Linked DNA regions of Actinomadura luzonensis. The protein of the gene in region 2 interacts with the protein of the main gene of each other region in a pairwise test. Links are inferred from orthologs where the notes say so. Each region holds a gene or a part of one and is shown on either strand. Other genes may lie near its edges.

Region 1 (5,170 bases), 5.0 Mb from region 2 along the record:
ACGTGGACATCGTCACCCGAGCGTCGCCGATCAGCAGGCTCACGCCCGCGGCCAGCAGCGGCGCCACCAGCACGCACAGCACCACGGTGGTCACCGGCCCGCCCGCGCCCCGCCCGGCGACGTAGCCGACCAGGGCCAGCACGAACGCGTACTGCCCGACCAGGTGCGCGCCCGGCGGCGCGATGTCGACCAGCAGCCCGGCGACGAACCCGAGCGTCGCCCCGGGGACCGCCCCGCGCATCAGCGCCGCCCCGATCACGGCCAGCAGCACCAGGTCGGGCGCCCCGCCGGCGGGCAACGACAGCCGGTTGACCAGCATGACCTGCACCAGCAGCGCGAGCAGAACGCACAGCGCGCCGATCACCGCGATCCCTCCTTGGGCGGCAGGACCGCGTCACGCGGATCCCGCTTCGGCGCCTCGACCACCACGCCGACGGCGTCCAGGGCGGTCAGGTCGGAGTAGGGCCGGGCGTAGGCGATGCGGGTCAGCTCGCCGGGCGTCGACTCCACCCGCTCGATCACCCCGATCGGCACCCCCGGCACGTACGGCCGCCCGTTCTGCGAGCCGAAGCTGACGATCCGCCCGCCCCGGACCAGCGGCGCGGTGGAGTCGAGCAGCCGGAACTGCACGAGCCTGCCGTGCTCGCCCACCCCGTGGACGACGCCGATCTCCTTGCCGCCCTCCAGCCGCGCGCCCGCCGCCGAGGCGGGGTCGCTGATGAGCAGCACGGTCGAGCTGGTGGTCGAGGCCTGGATGACGCGCCCGACGAGCCCGTCGCCGTTGAGCACGGTCATCTCGGTGCGCACCCCGTCGGTGGTGCCCGCGTCGATCTGCACGGTGTCCTCGAACCCCGGCTGGCCGCGCCGGGCCACCACGTTGGCCGGGACGATCTTGTATCCGCCGGCTCCCGCCAGCCCCAGCAGCTTCTTCAGCTCGCTCGCCCGGCCGGCGTCGAGCCTGCCCGCCGCGATGCCGGCCTTGAGCCTGGCGTTCTCCTCCGTCAGCGCCTTGATGCGGTCCTGGGCGGCGGGCGCGCTGAGCAGGGCCTGCACGAAGCCGCTCACCGGCCGCACCACGCCGCCGCCGAACTGCTCGGCCGAGCCGAACACCCAGGAGCCGGCGGTGCGCAACGGGCGCAGCGGCGAGCCGTCGCCCGTGCGATGGTCGACGGTCAGGATGACGAGGGCCGCCGTGAGCAGCGCCCCGAGGACGAGCCGGGCCCGGCGCGAGTCTCTCATCAGTGTCGCGACTCCGGAACGAGGACCTCCTGCAGCGCCTCGAAGTCCTCGGCGCACTTGCCTGAGCCGATGGCGACCGAGTCGAGGGCGTTCTCCACGAGGTGGACCGGCATGCCGGTCTCCGCCTTGACGCGCTCGTCGAGGCCCTTGAGCAGGGCGCCGCCGCCGGTGAGCGCGATGCCGCGGTCCATGATGTCGCCGGACAGCTCGGGCGGGCACTTGTCGAGCGTGGTCTTGACGGCGTCGACGATCGCGTTGACCGGCTCCTCGATCGCCTTCCTGATCTCCTCGCCGGAGACGATGATCGTCTTCGGCAGGCCGCTGACGAGGTCGCGCCCGCGGATCTCCGCGTGCATCTCCTCGCCGTTGGGACAGGCCGAGCCGATCGCCATCTTGATCTCCTCGGCGGTGCGCTCGCCGAGCATCAGCGAGAACTCCTTCTTGGCGAACGCCATGACCGCCTGGTCGAGCTCGTCGCCGCCGATCCTGATCGACTGCGCGGTGACCACGCCGCCCATCGAGATGATCGCCACCTCGGTGGTGCCGCCGCCGATGTCGACGACCATGTTGCCCGTCGGCTCGTGCACCGGCAGCCCGGCGCCGATCGCGGCGGCCATGGGCTCTTCCACGATGTAGACCTTGCGGGCGCCGGCCTGGTAGCCGGCCTCCTTGACCGCCCGCTGCTCCACGCTCGTGATGCCGCTCGGCACGGCGATGATGATGCGCGGCTTGGCAAAGTGGCGGCGTTTGTGCACCCTTTGGATGAAATATCGCAACATGCGTTCGGTGACGTCGAAGTCGGCGATCACGCCGTCCTTCAACGGCCGGACGGCCACGATGTTGCCTGGCGTGCGGCCGATCATGCGCTTGGCCTCGATGCCGACCGCCACGATCTTCCCCGTAGTGGTGTTGATCGCAACGACTGACGGCTCGTTGAGCACGATGCCGCGGCCACGCACGTAGACCAGCGTGTTGGCGGTGCCCAGGTCGACCGCCATGTCACGGCCGAGGAACGCGAGCTTGCTGCCCATGGGGAACGGAGCCCTCCGTAACGTCGTTCGCGAATGACTACGGATTGAATTCGAATCGTAACGTGACGTACCCGCCGATGAGCGTAGTGAGCCGCCGCGCCCCTCAAAAATCTCCAGCCCCAAGCTCAACCGCAATTTTGCCCAGATAGGCGCACAACGCCCGAACGCCGCCTGGAACGCTCCAAAAGCCCCGACCCGCAACCCTCGACTCTCGCGCCACACGCTACGCGAGCCCACCGACAAAAACGCGCCGACGCGACCCGGGCGGTCACGACGCGCCCCAGGAGCCACCGCGGAAAAACACGCGCGCCCGCACAGCGCGCAGGGCTGTACGGGCGCGAGGACCGCCCCGGACGCCGCCGCTCAGCACGAGCGCGGCGCGAGGCGGTGGCTCACCTGCCGACGGCGGTCAGAACCGGTCCGGGAAGAAGATCTTGATCTCCCGGGCGGCGGACTCGGGCGAGTCCGAGCCGTGCACGACGTTCTCGCTGATCTCCAGCGCGTGGTCGCCGCGGATCGTGCCAGGGGGGGACTTGACCGGGTCGGTGGCGCCGGCCAGCGCACGGAAGGCCTCGACGGCGCGCGGGCCCTCCAGCACCAGGGCGACGAGCGGGCCCGAGGTGATGAACTCGACGAGCTCGCCGAAGAACGGCCGCTCGGAGTGCTCGGCGTAGTGCGCCTTGGCGGTGTCGGCGTCGAGGGTGCGCAGGTCCATCGCCACGACCTTGAGGCCCTTGCGCTCCACACGGGAGATCACGTCACCGATGAGGCCACGCTTCACCCCGTCGGGCTTGATCAGGACAAGAGTGCGCTCGGACACTTGGAGTTCTCCTTCGAACAGAATGGGGTCGCGGCTACCGGCGCCCGGCCTCACCGCGAGGACGCTTCGCCGGGCACAGGGGCCCGCACGTCGCCGTAGCCGGGCCCTCAGCTTACCGTCCCGGGCCCGCACCCTCGTTTCCGACGGCGATCCCGCCCCTCACGGACCTGCCGGCGCGCAGGCGGGACGGTACTCGCGACCACGGACCCGCTCCGCCGCGGAGAGCGGCGTCGTCGGGGCCTCGCGCTAGGGGACGGTGCCGTCCTCCGGCGACTGCCCTTGCGGCGGGATCGCGGGCACCGCCCCTTCCTCACTTCCGGGCTGCTCGAAGGCGTGCCCGGCCGCCACCGGCAGGACCACCCTGGGCACCACCCCGGTCGGCGCGTCCTCGTCCTCCTCAGCGACCGGAGCCCCGGACGCCTCCACGGGATCGACCACGGAATCGACCACGGGATCGACCGCGGGCACGTCGATCACGACGTCCCCCCACTTCCGCACGCCCCCGCCGGCCGGTCGCCCGCCACAGTCCACCGCCTCGCTCCCGCGCGCCGTCCCGCCGGCACGCGCCGTCTCCTCCCGGCCGGACGCCACCAGCACGTCGCCGAGAACGCACGGCGGCTCCTCCTCCTCGGCGTCGCCTGCAGTGCGCCGGGCCAGCACCGCCGCCATCACGATCACCACCACCATCAGGAACCCGCCGACGAGCGCCCACCAGTGCAGCGCCCCCACGAACTTGTCGACCAGCTCCTGCGCCGACCGCACCCCGTCCAGCATGGCCATCTGCACCCCGGTCCCGAGCAGGAACCCGGCCAGCACCCCCGCCACGCAGAGCGACAGCCCGAACGCCGCCACCCCGGCCCCGACCTCCTGCAACGTCGCCGTCACCGCCACCGCCGCGCCCACCGCCAGCAGCGTGAACGGCACCGCGAGCACCAGCCCGTCCGCCGACGGCACCACCAGCCGGACCGAGCACAGCCCCACCACCATGGACAGCAGGCCCAGCGGCCCGAGCCACCGCCCCGCGGCGGCCGCGAACAGCCGCACCGCCACCGCCGCGCCGATCGCGAGCACCCCCGCGATCCCGTACGGGAGCCACAGCCCGCGCAGCCCCGGCCCGCCGAGCCCGCCCATCTCCACCAGCGTCACCTGCGCCGCGCTCGGCAGCAGCACCACGCCGACGGCGACCAGCACGTACGCCGCCCGCCGGCTCTCCGCGGTGCCCATGGACGCCAGCACCAGGAGCCCGGCCACCGCCGCACCCGCCAGCGCCATCACCGGCGCCGCCCGCCAGCCCGCGGTGGCGGTGCTGATCGCCACCACCGCGATCCCGGCCGCCGGCACGACGGTCAGCAGCAGCCGGCTACGTTCCCGCGGGTCGGGAGCGGGCGCGGCGGGCCGGCCGAGCAGCATCCAGGCGACCAGGTGCGCGGCGGCGAGCCCCAGCGCGATCCCCGTGACCAGCGGGTACGGCTGCAGTGTCACCTTCCAGCTGCTCACCTCGTCGAGCGGCCACAGCGCCAGCGCCTGGGCCGCGAGCAGGCTCAGCGCGAACGTCCCGGCCCACAGCGCCCGCAACACCGGCGTACGCTGCCAGACCGCGACGAGCGTGGCGGGCACCAGCAGCCCGGCCCCCACGCCGCGCAGCACCCGGGCGGCGCCGACGACCAGCTCGGTGGCCGCGTAGCCGCCCGCCGCGTCGGACAGCGCCACCAGCGCCAGCCCGGCGAGCATGAGGTGGGCCACCGGCACCCGCCGCAGCGCCACCGCCGCGAGCGGAACGGTCAGCATGAGCGCGGGCAGGGCGAGCCCGTGCGTGCGCATCAGGCCCACCTGGTCGAGGTCGCCGGGCAGCAGCTTGGCGACGACGGAGAGCGTGTTGGGGATCGTGGTGATCGCCAGCGGCAGCGCGGACACGACCAGCAGCCCGAGCAGAGTGTCGAGCAACCAGGGATGTCTGGGCGCAGTCGGACGGAGCGACCGCTGGATCGGGGGGACGGCCATGTAGGCCGACTTTAGCGGGAAGTAGCGCCCTCGACACGGCGAGCGACGATAATCGCGGTTATCCACAGGGCCGCGAAGA
Region 2 (4,126 bases):
AACGTCGGATATATCAACAGCCCGAACGGCATAGCCGTCCATGGCCGAATTGTCGAACGGCGGCAGCGGAACCGGCGAGGACACCTCCTCGGCCAGCGTCGCCCCCAGCGCCTGCTCCACGTCGAGCTCGATGGGCGCCAGCGGGCGCACGGTGGCCAGGATGTCCGCCAGATGCGCCTCCACCGGCTTCAGCGGACCTGCGGCCCCGTGGTGATCACCCGCGTGCGGCGACCCGCCCGTCCCCGACGGATCAGCCGACCTCATCGAGGAACTCCCGCAGCCACGGCACGAACTCCGACGCCAGATCCTCCCGATCCGCCGCGAACTTCACCACCGTCCGCAGATAGTCCAGCTTGTCGCCGGTGTCGTAACGCCGGCCGCGGAACAGCACCCCGTGCACCGGGCCGCCCTCCTCCGAGCCGCGCCCCGCCAGCGTGCGCAGCGCGTCGGTGAGCTGGATCTCGCCGCCACGCCCCGGCTCGGTGTTCTCCAGCACCTCGAACACGGCCGGGTCGATGACGTAACGCCCGATGATGGCCCAGTTGGACGGCGCCTCGTCGGCCGGCGGCTTCTCCACGAGGTCGGTCACCCTGACGACGTCGTCCTCGGCCGTGGCCTCGATGGTCGCCACGCCGTACAGGGAGACCTGCTCCTTCGGCACCTCCATCAGGGCGATCACGCTGCCGCCGTACGTGTCGCGTACCTCGATCATGCGCTGGAGCAGGTGGTCACGGCGGTCGATGAGGTCGTCACCGAGCAGGCAGGCGAACGGGTGGTCGCCCACGTGCTGCTTGGCGCAGAGCACGGCGTGGCCGAGGCCCTTGGGCTCGCCCTGTCGCACGTAGTGCAGCGTGGCCAGGGACGCCGGCTCGCGGACCTGGGACAACCGGTGCTCATCGCCCTTGGCCTCAAGGACCTCCTCCAGCTCGAACGCGCGGTCGAAGTGGTCCTCGATCGAGCGCTTGTTCTTGCCGGTGACCATCAAGACGTCCAGGAGCCCGGCGGAGGCGGCCTCCTCGACGACATACTGGATCGCGGGCTTGTCGACGATGGGCAACATCTCCTTGGGTGTCGCCTTGGTCGCCGGAAGGAACCGGGTGCCCAGACCCGCGGCGGGCACGACGGCTTTCGTCACAGGGTCGAAGTCAGCCATGAGTAGACCCTAGTGGAGGGACCTGTGAACAAGACGAACCTCCGTCGTCAGGTGAATGCGGCGCGCGCCTCCCTCTCCCCGGAGCAACTGCGCGCAAACGCCATCAAGACCCGCGAAACGCTGCTCGACCAGCCGTGGGTCCAAATGGCCGGATTGGTGGCCTGCTACTGGTCGACGGGGGTGGAGCCGGAGACGCACGGGCTCGTGTTCGCTCTCTGGAAACATGGAGCCACCGTCATGCTGCCGGTCCTGCGTGCCGACAATGACCTGGATTGGGCGGTGTACGACGGGCCGGACACCCTCGCGCCCGGCCGCTACGGGCTCATGGAGCCGGTGGACACCCGCCGCGGCGTCGACGCCGTCCGCACCGCCGCGCTCGTGATCGTGCCCGCGCTGGCCGTCGCCCGCAAGAGCGGCGTGCGCCTCGGCCGCGGCGGCGGCTCCTACGACCGCGCCCTGGCCCGGGTCGGCCCGAACGTCCCCACCGTGGCCCTGCTGCACTCCGGCGAGCTGCTCGACGACGTGCCCGCCGAGCCGCACGACCAGCCGGTCCGCTTTGCGATGACCCCCGAAGGACTCACTACTCTTATGTGAACACAGGGACGAGAGGGGGGCGGATGACGCATGATGTCTGGCTACTCGTCGGCGCAGCAATCGTCATCGCGGCCATCGCGTCCGTCCGCGTCGCGCACCTCAGTGGGCTCCCCAGTCTCCTTCTCTTCCTCGGGTTCGGCCTGGTCCTGGGCGACTTCGGGTTCGGGCTGTCGTTCCAGAGCCCGCTGCTCGCCCAGCAGATCGGGCTGACCGCGCTCGCGCTGATCCTGGCCGAAGGCGGTCTGACCACCACCTGGTCGCACGTCCGGCGGTCGGTGCCGATGGCGTTGATCATGGCGCTGCTCGGCGTGACGGTCAGCATCGTGGTCGTCGCGCTGGCCGTCCAGGGGCTCCTCGGCCTCGACACCAACACCGCGCTGCTGCTCGGCGCGGTCCTGGCCTCCACGGACGCGGCCGCGGTCTTCTCCGTGCTGCGCCGCCTGCCGCTGCCGTCGCGGCTCGCGGGCATCTTGGAGGCCGAGTCGGGCTTCAACGACGCCCCCACCGTCATCGCCGTGACGCTGCTCAGCAGCGCCGCCGGCCACGCGCCCGACGTGGGAACGTTCCTGCTGGAGACCACACTCGAGCTCGTCATCGGCGCCGGGGTAGGCCTCGCCGTGGGGCCCGCGGGCGCGTACACGCTGCGCCGCGTCGCCCTGCCCGCCTCCGGCCTCTACCCGCTCGCGGTGCTCGCGCTCACCTTCGTCTCGTACGGCGGCGCCGTGCTGCTGCACGGCTCGGGCTTCCTGGCGGTGTACCTGACGGCCTTGATCCTCGGCAACTCGCGGCTGCCGCACCGGGCGGCCACCCGCGGGTTCGCCGAGGGCGCAGCCTGGCTGGCGCAGATCGGGCTGTTCGTGATGCTCGGCATGATGGCCAGCCACAAGGAGATGCCGTCCGCGGTCGTTCCCGGGCTGATCACCGGGACCGTCCTGGTGCTTCTCGCCCGGCCGCTGTCCGTGCTGGTCAGCTCCGCGTTCGCGTGGGCGGTGCGGCTGGGCTGGGTGCCCTGGCGCGAACAGGCGTTCCTGTCCTGGGCGGGGCTGCGCGGCGCGATCCCCATCGTGCTCGCGACCATCCCCTGGGCGGCCGGCGTCGAGGGCTCGAAGGAGATCTTCAACCAGGTCTTCGTGATCGTCATCGTGTTCACGCTGCTGCAGGGGCCGACGCTGCCGTTCGTGGCCCGCGTCCTCGGCGTGGCCGCGCCCGGCGAGGCACACGACCTGTCGGTGGAGTCCGCTCCCCTGGAGGAACTCAAGGCGGACCTGCTGCAGGTCAAGGTGCCGCCCGGCTCCCGGCTGCACGGCGTCGAGATCTTCGAGCTGCGGCTCCCCGCCGGCGCCCAGGTGACCCTGGTCGTGCGTGACGGCAAATCGTTCGTGCCCGGCGACACCACCCGCATCCGCTCCGACGACCAGCTCCTCCTCGTCACCACGGCCGCCTGCCGCGAGCAGGTCGAACGCCGCCTGCGCGCCGTCAGCCGCAGCGGCAAGCTGGCGGGTTGGTACGGGGAGCGGGGGTTGGAATAGGTGTTTGACCGCATCGGTTACCATTAGCAGTCGCAACGCTCGAGTGCCAGAGTCTGTAGGAGGAGCCGCGTGCCGACTTACCAGTACGCCTGTAACGACTGCGGTGAGCAGCTCGAGGTCGTCCAGAAGTTCACGGACGACGCGTTGACGGTGTGCCCGAAGTGCGAAGGCAACCTGCGGAAGGTCTTCTCTGCGGTGGGCATCGTGTTCAAGGGCTCCGGCTTCTACCGGACCGACAACCGCACGTCGTCCCCGTCTTCGTCGGCCTCGTCGTCGAACGGGTCGTCGTCCGGCAACGGGTCGTCGAAGTCGTCGGAGAGCAAGTCCTCCTCGGACTCCTCCAGCTCGTCGTCCAGCTCCACGCCGGCCCCCGCCGCCGCCTCCAGCTGACCCACCACCCCGCCGACCACCCCGAACGCGGCACACCGGCACCGGCACGCCCACCCTGCAGGGGCACCGCCACCCTGACGGCACCCTGACGGCACCTGACGGCAGCCGCCACCCGCCGGGGCGCCGCCGCTGCCGCGATGACCGGCAACCGCCACCGGCAGGGGCGCCGCCGGTGCCACGCGGACCCGCACAGCCGCCACCCGCGGGGCACTGCCGCCCCGCGGACCGGCCCTGCCCCGGACCGGCCCTGTCCACGGACCGCCCGCGTTCCAGGTCGGGCCCTGCCCGCGGACCGGCCCCGCTCTGGACCGGCCTCCTGCTCCGGACAGGCCCCGCTCTGCACCTCGCCCCTCACCCGGACGGGCACCGCTGATCCCCCTGCACGGCCCCACTCAGCCACACCCCGCCACCCCCCCCATGGCGATCACCACAAGCGAGCCTCGCCACGAGCCCCTCACCG

What was found.
Region 1: the proteins of MF672_RS05830 (region 2) and ndk interact in binary tests that used the Escherichia coli proteins (3 or more experiments, as listed by UniProt). The link is inferred for Actinomadura luzonensis from one-to-one orthologs.

The regions. Positions count from the first base shown.
Region 1 is NZ_JAKRKC020000001.1:6,247,825-6,252,994, forward strand. What follows is about bases 1,386-4,316. They hold ndk (nucleoside-diphosphate kinase), read right to left. Parts: upstream 3,091-4,316; coding sequence 2,680-3,090; downstream 1,386-2,679. Other genes in these bases: MF672_RS29575 (rod shape-determining protein), read right to left, coding at 1,386-2,270; MF672_RS29585 (hypothetical protein), read right to left, coding at 3,337-4,316. In the rest of the region: rod shape-determining protein MreD, read right to left, coding at 1-364; rod shape-determining protein MreC, read right to left, coding at 361-1,239; more of MF672_RS29575, read right to left, coding at 1,239-1,385; more of MF672_RS29585, read right to left, coding at 4,317-5,034; MF672_RS29590 (DUF4233 domain-containing protein), read right to left, coding at 5,103-5,170. UniProt on the Escherichia coli protein: Major role in the synthesis of nucleoside triphosphates other than ATP. The ATP gamma phosphate is transferred to the NDP beta phosphate via a ping-pong mechanism, using a phosphorylated active-site intermediate.
Region 2 is NZ_JAKRKC020000001.1:1,231,661-1,235,786, forward strand. The notes cover bases 1-2,962. They hold MF672_RS05830 (5-formyltetrahydrofolate cyclo-ligase), read left to right. Parts: upstream 1-1,177; coding sequence 1,178-1,747; downstream 1,748-2,962. Other genes in these bases: glp (molybdotransferase-like divisome protein Glp), read right to left, coding at 1-192; galU (UTP--glucose-1-phosphate uridylyltransferase GalU), read right to left, coding at 251-1,153; MF672_RS05835 (potassium/proton antiporter), read left to right, coding at 1,771-2,962. In the rest of the region: more of MF672_RS05835, read left to right, coding at 2,963-3,276; MF672_RS51760 (hypothetical protein), read right to left, coding at 3,501-3,674; MF672_RS05845 (MFS transporter), read right to left, coding at 4,121-4,126. UniProt on the Escherichia coli protein: Involved in the removal of 5-formyltetrahydrofolate.